Caldimonas thermodepolymerans: one gene and its partners. The protein of the gene in region 1 binds, or shares a complex with, the protein of each later gene. Links are inferred from orthologs where the notes say so. Each region holds a gene or a part of one and is shown in the gene's direction. Other genes may lie near its edges.

Evidence for each region. The genes of interacting proteins can lie anywhere in the genome.
Region 2: the proteins of dnaN (region 1) and holB are in contact, whole or in part, in a cryo-EM structure (PDB 8GIZ), measured with the Escherichia coli proteins. The link is inferred for Caldimonas thermodepolymerans from one-to-one orthologs.
Region 3: the proteins of dnaN (region 1) and dinB are in contact, whole or in part, in a solved structure (PDB 1OK7), measured with the Escherichia coli proteins. The link is inferred for Caldimonas thermodepolymerans from one-to-one orthologs.

What each region holds. Positions count from the first base shown.
Region 1 is NZ_CP064338.1:1,068-6,588, forward strand. Bases 1-2,767 are described here. They hold dnaN (DNA polymerase III subunit beta), read left to right. Parts: upstream 1-714; coding sequence 715-1,821; downstream 1,822-2,767. Other genes in these bases: dnaA (chromosomal replication initiator protein DnaA), read left to right, coding at 1-457; gyrB (DNA topoisomerase (ATP-hydrolyzing) subunit B), read left to right, coding at 1,944-2,767. Outside these bases: more of gyrB, read left to right, coding at 2,768-4,448. UniProt on the Escherichia coli protein: Confers DNA tethering and processivity to DNA polymerases and other proteins. Acts as a clamp, forming a ring around DNA (a reaction catalyzed by the clamp-loading complex) which diffuses in an ATP-independent manner freely and bidirectionally along dsDNA.
Region 2 is NZ_CP064338.1:1,931,261-1,934,017, reverse strand. It holds holB (DNA polymerase III subunit delta'), read left to right. Parts: upstream 1-756; coding sequence 757-1,758; downstream 1,759-2,757. Other genes in the region: IS481_RS09055 (TatD family hydrolase), read left to right, coding at 2,240-2,757; IS481_RS09060 (PilZ domain-containing protein), read left to right, coding at 1,755-2,138; tmk (dTMP kinase), read left to right, coding at 141-752; mltG (endolytic transglycosylase MltG), read left to right, coding at 1-144. UniProt on the Escherichia coli protein: Part of the beta sliding clamp loading complex, which hydrolyzes ATP to load the beta clamp onto primed DNA to form the DNA replication pre-initiation complex.
Region 3 is NZ_CP064338.1:2,765,089-2,768,021, forward strand. It holds dinB (DNA polymerase IV), read left to right. Parts: upstream 1-832; coding sequence 833-2,035; downstream 2,036-2,933. Other genes in the region: IS481_RS13045 (MgtC/SapB family protein), read right to left, coding at 1-601; IS481_RS13055 (LysR substrate-binding domain-containing protein), read left to right, coding at 2,067-2,933. UniProt on the Escherichia coli protein: Poorly processive, error-prone DNA polymerase involved in translesion repair and untargeted mutagenesis. Copies undamaged DNA at stalled replication forks, which arise in vivo from mismatched or misaligned primer ends.

The sequences.
Region 1 (5,521 bases):
GATGCCCGAGGACGTGGCCTTCTTCGTCGCCAAGAACGTGCGCGCCAACGTGCGCGAGCTCGAAGGCGCGCTGCGCAAGATCCTGGCTTATTCACGGTTTTCCCACAAGGAAATCAACATCCAGCTGGCGCGCGAGGCGCTCAAGGACCTGCTGTCGATCCAGAACCGGCAGATCTCGGTGGAGAACATCCAGAAGACGGTGGCCGACTTCTACAAGATCAAGGTCGCCGACATGTACTCCAAGAAACGCCCCGCCAGCATCGCCCGCCCGCGCCAGATCGCCATGTACCTGGCCAAGGAGCTGACGCAGAAGAGCCTGCCCGAGATCGGCGAGCTGTTCGGCGGGCGCGACCACACCACGGTGCTGCATGCCGTGCGCAAGATCGGCAGCGAGCGCACCAAGAACACCGAACTCAACCAGCAGCTGCACGTGCTGGAACAGACCTTGAAGGGCTGAAGACGGTGCTGTGCCCCTTCATGCCCCAAAGGGACTCGTGCGGTCAAGTGACAACCCTGGGGACAACTTTCGAACAAGCGCCAGGATGTCCACAGCGCGGCCGCCGAAGGCGAAGTTGTTGTACGCCGCCGCGAAAGTTTCCGGCGTCGCGCTGCACATGGTTGTCATGGAGCTAAAGCGTTGACGCGACAAGACAAAATAACGTTTTCCACAAGAAACCTGCCGCTCTACTACGGCTACCACCTCAAGAGGCTCAAATGATTGTGTTGAAAGCACCCCAGGACAAAGTGCTCGGCGCCCTGCAGGCCGTCTCCGGCATCGTGGAGCGACGCCACACTTTGCCGATCCTGGCGAACGTGTTGATCCGCAAGACTGGTAGCCAGGTCGAGTTCACCACCAGCGACCTCGAGATCCAGGTGCGCACCACCGCCGAATTCGAGGGCGACGCGGGCAGCTTCAACACCTCCGTCGGCGCGCGCAAGCTGATCGACATCCTGCGCGCCCTGCCTTCGGACCAGACCGTCTCGCTGTCGGCCAGCCAGAACAAGCTGACCCTGCAGGGCGGCAAGAGCCGCTTCACGCTGCAGACCCTGCCGGCGGAAGACTTCCCGCTGGTGCAGGAAGCCGCCGACTTCGGCCCCACCTTCAGCGTCCCGCAGAAGACCCTCAAGGGCCTGATCGGCCAGGTGCACTTCGCGATGGCGGTGCACGACATCCGCTACTACCTCAACGGCATCCTGTTCGTCGCCGAAGGCAAGCAGCTGACGCTGGTGGCCACCGACGGCCACCGCCTGGCGCTGGCCCAGGCCACGCTGGAAGTCGAGATACCGCGCCAGGAAGTGATCCTGCCGCGCAAGACCGTGCTGGAGCTGCAGCGCCTGCTCAAGGACGAGGACACGCCGATCGAGATGCGCTTTGCCGGCAACCAGGCCAAGTTCAGCTTCAGCGGCATGGAGTTCGTCACCAAGCTGGTCGAGGGCAAGTTCCCCGACTACAACCGGGTCATCCCCAAGAACCACAAGAACAGCGTCATCCTCGGCCGTGCGCCGCTGCTGGCCAGCCTGCAGCGCGCCGCCATCCTGACCAGCGAGAAGTTCAAGGGCGTGCGCCTGAGCTTCGAGCCCGGCGTGCTGCGCATCGCCTCCAGCAACGCCGAGCAGGAAGAGGCCAAGGAAGAACTCGAAATCGACTACGGCGGCGACAGCATCGAGATCGGCTTCAACGTCACCTACCTGGTCGACGTGCTGGCCAACATGGGCCAGGACATGGTCAAGATCGAGCTGCAGGACGCCAACAGCTCGGCCCTGATCACCATCCCCGATCACGCCGGCTTCAAGTACGTGGTGATGCCGATGCGGATCTGAGCCGGGCCGCGGGCGCGCCTCCCGTGACCGACACCGAGCGGGCTTGCGGCCCGCTCCAGCGTTTTTGACGGGGCTGGACCGGCAGCCGGCCACAGCCCCCAGCGACAGGAATCGAGACCTTCATGACCGACGCAAGCAACGAGCAACCGAGCCAACCCGCCCAGAACCCGGCCGAAGCCGGCTACGGCGAAAGCAGCATCCAGATCCTCGAAGGGCTGGAAGCGGTGCGCAAGCGCCCCGGCATGTACATCGGCGACACCTCCGATGGCACCGGTCTGCATCACCTGGTCTTCGAGGTCGTCGACAACTCGATCGACGAGGCGCTGGCCGGCTACTGCGACGACATCGTCGTCACCATCCACACCGACAACTCCATCTCCGTCATCGACAACGGCCGCGGCATCCCGACCGGCGTCAAGATGGACGACAAGCACGAGCCCAAGCGTTCGGCGGCGGAGATCGCCCTGACCGAGCTGCACGCCGGCGGCAAGTTCAACCAGAACAGCTACAAGGTCTCGGGCGGCCTGCACGGCGTGGGCGTGTCGTGCGTCAACGCGCTGTCCAAGTGGCTGCGCCTGACCGTGCGCCGCGACGGCAAGGTGCACTACCTCGAGTTCAAGAAGGGCGTGCCGCAGGACCGCATCATCGAGGAGCGTGACGGCGTCGAGGTCAGCCCGATGAAGATCCTCGGCAACACCGACAAGCGCGGCACCGAGGTGCACTTCCTGCCCGACGACGAGATCTTCTCCAACGTCGACTTCCACTACGACGTGCTGGCCAAGCGCCTGCGCGAGCTCTCGTTCCTGAACAACGGCGTCAAGATCCGCCTGGTCGACGAGCGCAACGGCAAGGAAGACAACTTCGCCTTCGCCGGCGGGGTCAAGGGCTTCGTCGAGTTCATCAACCAGGGCAAGAAGGTCCTGCATCCGAACATCTTCCACGCCGTCGGCGAGCGCGTCAGCGAGCAGAACACCACCATCGGCGTCGAGGTGGCGATGCAGTGGAACGACGGCTACAGCGAGAGCGTCCTCTGCTTCACCAACAACATCCCGCAGCGCGACGGTGGCACCCACCTGACCGGCCTGCGCGCGGCGATGACCCGCGTCATCAACAAGTACATCGAGGACAACGAGCTGGCCAAGAAGGCCAAGGTCGAGATCTCCGGCGACGACATGCGCGAGGGCCTGGCCTGCGTGGTCAGCGTCAAGGTGCCCGAGCCCAAGTTCTCCAGCCAGACCAAGGACAAGCTGGTCTCCAGCGAGGTGCGCGGCCCGGTCGAGGAGGTCGTGAGCCAGAAGCTCACCGACTGGCTGCTCGAGAACCCCAACGACGCCAAGATCATCTGCGGCAAGATCGTCGAGGCCGCACGCGCCCGCGAGGCCGCGCGCAAGGCGCGCGAGATGACCCGCCGCAAGGGCGTGCTCGACGGCCTGGGGCTGCCCGGCAAGCTGGCCGACTGCCAGGAGAAGGACCCGGCCCTGTGCGAGATCTACATCGTCGAGGGCGACTCCGCCGGCGGCTCGGCCAAGCAGGGCCGCGACCGCAAGTTCCAGGCGATCCTTCCGCTGCGCGGCAAGATCCTGAACGTCGAGAAGGCGCGCTACGAGAAGCTGCTGTCGTCCAACGAGATCGTCACGCTGATCACCGCGCTGGGCACCGGCATCGGCAAGGACGACTTCAACCCCGACAAGCTGCGCTACCACCGCATCATCATCATGACCGACGCGGACGTGGACGGCGCGCACATCCGCACCCTGCTGCTGACCTTCTTCTACCGACAGATGCCCGAGCTGGTCGAGCGCGGCCACATCTACATCGCGCAGCCGCCGCTGTACAAGGTCAAGCAGGGCAAGCACGAGCAGTACCTGAAGGACGCCCACGAGCTGGACGCCTTCATGCTCAAGGTGGCGCTGACCGACGCCGAGCTGCACACCGGCATCGGCAACACCGTGCTCAAGGGCGAGGCCTTCGAGCAGCTGGCACGCCAGTACGTGCTGGCCGAGAACGTCATCGGCCGCCTGTCCAACTGGATGGACGCCGAGGCCCTGCGCGCGCTGGCCAACGGCGTCGAGATCAACATGGACACCAAGGAACAGGCCGAGGCCAGCGCCGCGGCGCTGCAGGCCGCGCTGCACGGGGCCAAGGTCGAGGCCACCTATGACGAGCGCACCGACAAGCACGCACTGCGCATCAGCCGCCGCCACCACGGCAACGTCAAGACCAGCGTCATCAGTGCCGAGTTCGTGCACGGCGCCGACTACGACGTGCTGAGCAGCGCCGGCCGGACCTTCAAGGGCCTGCTCGGCCCCGACGCCGTGATCCGCCGCGGCGAAGGCGACCGGCAGAAGGAACAGAAGGTCGGCGACTTCCGCCAGGCCATGCAATGGCTGATGGCGCAGGCCGAAGCCAGCGTCGGCCGCCAGCGCTACAAGGGCCTGGGCGAGATGAACCCCGAGCAGCTGTGGGAGACCACGATGGACCCGAACGTGCGCCGCCTGCTGCGCGTGCAGATCGAGGACGCCATCGAGGCCGACCGCGTGTTCACGATGCTGATGGGCGACGAGGTCGAGCCGCGCCGCAACTTCATCGAGGCGAACGCGTTGAGGGCGGCGAACATCGACGTGTGACGCATCCGTGTAGAGAGCTACATATGGTGAGAAAGTGAACCTCAATAGCTGAGACAGCCTGAGGTTCCCCTCCCTCCTAACCGGAGGTGCATGCTTCGTCCGTCAAGAGCTGCAACTTCTGGCCAGCTTTCATTGTGAGGTCGTAAGCTTCCCCGTCAAGCAGGCATTTCAAAAGTAGAACTTCCGGCGACGCGTTGGCGGTACTCGGCCGGGGTCAGATCGCCGAGCGAATCGTGGGGACGCTCCTCGTTGTACTCGAGCATCCACCAGTACGCGGCCTCGCGCACGTCGTCGAGGCGGGTGAACAGGTGCTGGTCCAGGACCTCCTCGCGGAAGGTCCGATTGAAGCGTTCGATGTAGGCGTTCTGGTTGGGCTTGCCGGGCTGGATGTACCGGATGGCCATGCCGTTGAGCTTGGCCCACTGCACGAAGGCCTCGCCCAGGAACTCCGGGCCGTTGTTGGTACGCAGGACCTGCGGCAGGCCGTGGTCGCGCTTGAGCTGCTCGAAGATGCGGACCAGGCGCGTGGACGAGATCGAGGTGTCGACCTCGATGTGCAGCGCCTCGCGGTTGAAGTCGTCGACCACGTTGAAGGTCCGGAAGCGGCGGCCACACGCCAGCGCGTCGGCCATGAAATCCGCTGACCAGACGGCATCGGGCAGCAGGGGAACGTAGAGCGGTACGCGTTCGCGCTTGGGCAGCCGCTGCTTGGCCTTGCGGCGCAGATTGAGCTTCATCGCCTTGTACACTCGGTAGATTCGCTTGTGGTTCCAGTCCGGACGCGCACGGCGCAGGACCTTGCAACACTTCCAGAAGCCGCGGCTCGGGCGATTCTCGACCACCTCGGCCAGGGCCGCGATGATCTCGGCATCCCGTACCGTCCAGTGCACCGGCGGCTGGTACCACGCTGCCCGCGACAACCCAACGCAATCACAGGACCGGCTCAGGGGCCGCGTGCGCACCTCGACCAGGTACCGCACGGCCTCGCGCTTCTGCTCCGGCCCTACAGTTTTTTTGCGATCAGATCCTTCATCGCGGCGTTGTCGAGCGCCAGCTCGGCGTACATCCGCTTG
Region 2 (2,757 bases), 1.9 Mb from region 1 along the record:
GCCGCGGTGCAACCGGACGTCACCAAGGCGCTGTACTTCGTCGCGCGCGGCGACGGCACCAGCGTGTTCAGCGAGACGCTGGCCGAGCACAACCGGGCAGTGGACCGATACCAGCGGCGGCGCGGCAGCGCCGCGAGCCGATGAGCGGAATCTTCATCACCTTCGAAGGCATCGACGGTGCCGGCAAGTCGACCCACGTCCAGGCCGTGGCCGAGCGCCTGCGTGCGGCCGGCCGCGAGGTGGTGCTGACGCGCGAGCCGGGCGGCACCGCGCTGGCCGAGAAGCTGCGCGAGCTGGTGCTGCACGCGCCGATGGATGCGCTGACCGAGGCGCTGCTGATCTTCGCCGCGCGGCGCGACCACCTGCAGCAGGTGATCGAGCCGGCGCTGCAGGCGGGCAAGGCCGTGCTGTGCGACCGTTTCACCGACGCGACCTTCGCCTACCAGGGCGCGGGCCGCGGCTTCGACCTCGCGGTGCTGGCCGAGCTGGAGCGCTGGGTGCAGCAGGGCCGGCAGCCGGACCTGACGCTGTGGTTCGACCTCTCGCCCGAGGTCGCGGCGCAGCGCCTGGCCGGCGCGCGCGTGCCGGACCGTTTCGAGTCCCAGCCGGCCGAGTTCTTCCGCCGCGTCAACGAGGGCTACCGGGCCCGCGCCGAGGCCGACCCGGCACGCTTCGTGCGGCTGGACGCCTCGGGCACGCGCGAGGCCGTCGGGCAGGCCATCGCCGCGGCGCTGCAGGCGCGCGGGCTGTGAATCGATGAGCGTGACGTTGCCGTACCCCTGGCTGGAGGCGCCGCTGCGCGAGCTGCTGGCGCACCAGCGCGGCCATGCGGTGCTGCTGGCCGGCCCGCAGGGCGTGGGCCAGTTCGAGTTGGCCCTGGCGCTGGCGCAGGCCTGGCTGTGCGAAGGCGCAGAGGGCCACGCGGCGCGGCCCTGCGGCACCTGCGCCAGCTGCGCGCTGGTGGCGTCGCACACGCATCCGGACCTGATGGTGCTGCTGCCCGAGGCCTTGCAGGAAGAACTGGGCTGGGCGCCGCTCGAGGCCGAGCCCAAGGCCAGCCAGGCCAAGCCCAGCCGGGAGATCAAGGTCGAGGCGCTGCGGCGCGTCGTGGAGTTCGCGCAGCAGACCAGCTCGCGTGGCGTGGCCAAGGTGGTGCTCATCCATCCGGCCGAGCGCATGAACGCCGTCGCCGCGAACACGCTGCTCAAGACGCTCGAGGAACCGCCCGGCATGGCGCGCTTCATCCTCAGCACCGAGGCCATCGACGCGCTGCTGCCGACCATCCGCAGCCGCTGCCAGCACCTGCGCCTGTCGCCGCCGCCCGAGGCGGTCGCGCTGGCCTGGCTGGCGCAGCAGGGCATGCCGCGTCCCGAGGTGCTGCTCGCGGCCGCTGGCGGGCAGCCCGTGAGCGCGCTGCAGCTGCAGCAGCAGGGGCTGGATGCGCAGGCCTGGCTGCAGCTGCCGGAGCGGCTCGCGAAGGGCGATGCCGAGGCGCTGGCCGGTTGGCCGGTGCCGCGCGCGGTCGAAGCCTTGCAGAAGGTCTGCCATGACGCGCTGTGCGTCGTCACCGGTGCGCGACCGCGCTACTTCGCGCCGGAATGCTTCCGGCATGCGCGCCCGTCGCTGGCGGGCCTGCTGGCCTGGTCGCGCGAGCTCTCGCGTGTCGCACGTCACGAAGAGCATCCCTGGAACGCCGGGCTGATGCTCGAGTCGCTTGTGAGCGACGCGCAGCGCGCCTTACACTCGGATGCAATATGAACGAGCCCCTGTCGCGTCCGCATGCACCGACGGCGTCGCCGTCGCGCCCCAGCGTCATCCAGTTGGTCTTCCGCGAGAAAGGCGCGCTGTACGCCGCGTACATCTCGGTGTTTGCCGACGGCGGCCTGTTCGTCCCGACCACCCGTGAATACCGCCTGGGCGAGGACATCTACCTGCTGCTGTCGCTGCCGGACGATCCGCAGCGCTACCCGGTGGCGGGCAAGGTGGCCTGGATCACGCCGGCCAACGCGTCCAACGGGCGCACGCAGGGGGTGGGGGTGCGCTTTCCGAGCGACGAGAAGTCGCGCCTGCTGAAGGCCAAGATCGAGGAGCTGCTGGGCACCTCGATCCAGTCGGCCAAGGCCACGCAGACCATCTGAGAACCACGGGGGCGCCTGCGCGCAGCACGCGCGGCGTGTAGGCTAGCGTTTTTTTCCAGGACCCCGTCACGTCCGCCCGCCGGCACCGTGGCGGCTGCCGCATGTTCGTCGATTCCCACTGCCATCTCACCTTTCCCGAGCTGAACCAGAACCTGCAAGCCATCCGCGAGGCGATGGCCGAGGCGCAGGTCGACCGCGCGCTGTGCATCTGCACCACGCTGGAGGAGTTCCCCGCGGTGCTGGGCCTCGCGCAGCAGTACGACAACTTCTGGGCCACGGTCGGCGTGCACCCGGACAACGAGGGCGTCTTGGAGCCGAGCGTCGAGCGCCTGGTCGAGCTGGGCCGTGCCGAACGGGTCGTCGCGGTCGGCGAGACCGGGCTGGACTACTACCGGCTCGACGGCCGCAGCGTCGCCGACATGGAATGGCAGCGCGAGCGCTTCCGCAACCACATCCGCGCCGCGAAGCAGCTCGGCAAGCCGCTGGTGATCCACACCCGCAGCGCCGCCGAGGACACGCTGGCCATCCTGCGCGAGGAGGGGGCCGAAGCCGCGGGCGGCGTGCTGCACTGCTTCACCGAGTCTCGGCAGGTCGCCGATGCCGCGCTGGAGCTGGGCTT
Region 3 (2,933 bases), 2.8 Mb from region 1 along the record:
CGAAGAACCCGGCGTCGGTGTCCAGGCGGTAGTTGAGGTTGGCGATCGTGAAGCCGTAGCGCCGCATCAGCCGGCGCAGCTCGGTCTCGTCCATCTTCGCGTGGCGGTCGAAGCGCACCACGAAGTGGGCGTAGAACTGCGAGGGCATGCGGCTTTCTATCCAGCGGAACAGCGACAGCGTGCCCAGGGTCAGCACGGTCGCCACCAGCGCCGGAAAGTAGAAGCCGATGCCCATCAACACCCCGATCGCCGCGGTGGTCCAGATCGACGCGGCGGTCGTCAGGCCGCGCACCGACAGCCCTTCCTTCATGATGGTGCCGGCGCCAAGGAAGCCGATGCCGGTCATGATGCCCTGCGTCATGCGCGTCGGGTCCAGCGTGATGCGCCCGCCGCTGATCTGCGGGAACCAGCGCGTCTCGTAGATCGTGACCAGCATCAGCAGCGCGGTGGACATGCAGACCAGCGCGTGGGTGCGGAAGCCTGCGGGACGGCCGTGGTAGCTGCGCTCCAGGCCGATCAGCCCGCCGATCAGCAGCGCGGCGACGAGCCGCACCACCATGTCGACGTAGTCGGGGTCGGAAATCAGGGTGTGCCAGTTCATCTCCACATGGGCAGGGCCGGTTGCGCCGGCACCGCCGCTCCTCTCGACGGTTCGGTATTCGGCCCCCGTGGCCGGGGACCCCTTGTTGTCGTCCAAGACCGGGACCATACCAAGATTCGCGACCCCGTGAGGTCCCAGGGGCGACGTCCCGCTCACCGGACGATCCGCGCGCGCTCGGGTACCCTTGCGGCTTCCGCTTTCCCGGCCAGCCGTCCCGGCCTTGCACGCACCATGCGCCGCCTGATCGCCCACCTCGACATGGACGCCTTCTACGCGTCGGTCGAGCTGCTGCGCTACCCCGAGCTGAAGGGACAGCCGGTAGTGATCGGCGGCGGGCGGCGCCACCAGCCGGTCGTGCGCGAGGACGGCCGGCGCGAGTTCGCCCGGCTGCGCGACTACGCCGGCCGCGGCGTGGTCACCACCGCCACCTACGAAGCGCGCGCCTTCGGCGTGCATTCCGGCATGGGCCTGATGAAGGCCGCCGCGCTGGCGCCCGATGCGATCCTGCTGCCGACCGACTTCGACGAGTACCGGCGCTACTCGCGCCTGTTCAAGGCCGCCGTCGCCGAGATCGCCCCGCACATCGAGGACCGCGGCATCGACGAGATCTACATCGACCTCACCGAGGTGCCCGGCGCCCAGGAGCCGGCCGGCAGCGACCCGCTGGGCGGGGTGCGCGCGGTGGCGCAAGCCATCAAGGACAACGTGAGGCGCGCCACCGGGCTGAGCTGCTCGATCGGCGTGACGCCGAACAAGCTGCTGTCCAAGCTGTGCTCGGACCTGGAAAAGCCCGACGGGCTGACGCTGCTGGCCGAGGGCGACCTGCAGCGCCGCATCTGGCCGCTGCCGGCCAAGCGCATCAACGGCATCGGCCCGAAGGCGAGCGCCAAGCTGGAATCGTTCGGCATCCACACGATCGGCGACCTGGCCGCTGCGGACCCGCGCTGGCTGGTCGCGCAGTTCGGCCAGAGCTACGGCCGCTGGCTGCACGAGGCCGCGCACGGCCGCGACGACCGGCCGGTGGTCACCTACAGCGAGCCCAAGTCGCTCAGCCGCGAGACCACCTTCGAGCGCGACCTGCACGCGCGGCACGACCGCGAGCAGCTGGGCGTCACCTTCACCCGGCTGTGCGAGCAGGTCGCGGCCGACCTGGCGCGCAAGGGCTACGTGGGCAAGACCATCGGCGTGAAGGTGCGCTACGACGACTTCCGCACGCTCACGCGCGACCACACCCTGCCGCATCACACCGCCGACGCCCGCGAGATCCGGCGTGCCGCCGGCCTGTGCCTGAAGCGCGTGCCGCTGGAGCGGCGCCTGCGCCTGCTCGGCGTGCGGGTCGGCAGCCTGTGCAAGGCTTCCGAGGCCCCGGCACGCGAAGCCCAAGCCCCCGCCGCGCGCGAGGAGGCGCTGCCTTACACCCTGCCGCTGTTCTGAGCGGACGCCCGCGTCCGGCTAGCATCGCGCCATGACCCGACCCGACCTGCGCCTGCCCTCGATCGAAGGACTGCGAGCCTTCGAGGCCGCGGCCCGCCTCGGCACCTTCGAGCGCGCCGCCGACGAGCTCAGCATCACCGCCAGCGCGGTGAGCAAGCGGGTCGCCACCGTCGAGGAGCTGCTCAACACCCAGCTGCTGGTGCGCAGCGGCAAGAGCCTGGGGCTCACCGCGGCCGGCAAGGAATACCTGGAGCAGGTGCGCCAGGTGCTCAGCCTGCTGGCGGCCGTGCCGCTGCATCGGCGCGCCGCGCAGCGGGTGCAGCGCCTGCGGGTGTGCAGCCCGCCCACCTTTGCCCGCCAGGTCCTGGTGCCGCACCTGCAGGGCTACAGCACCGCCCACCCCGAGGTGGAGCTGGAGGTGGTGCTGAGCATCCCCTACCTCGACGCCGGCCCGGCCGACGCGGACGTGGAGATCCGCAACGGCGCGCCCCCCTCGCCCGACGCCCGGCCGCTGATGCGCGATGTCCTCGTGCCGATGGCCGCGCCCGCGCTGCTGCAGCGCCTGCCCGCCCTGCGCACGCCGGCCGACCTGCGCCATGCGCCGCTGCTGCGCACCCCGCTGGATCCGTGGACGCCCTGGTTCCGCGCCGCCGGGCTGGACTGGCCGGAGCCGTCCCGGGGCCCGCGCCTGGTGGACCTGGGCCTGCTGCTGGAGGCCGCCGTCAGCGGCCAGGGCATCGCGCTGGCCCGGCCCAGCCTGGCGCTGCCCTGGCTGCGCAGCGGCGCACTGCAGCCGGTGTCCACGCTCAGCATCCCGGCCGCCCATCCCTACCACCTGCTGCCGCACGCCGCCCAGGGCGCCGCGCCGGGCTTTGCCGCCTGGCTGCAGCAGATCTGC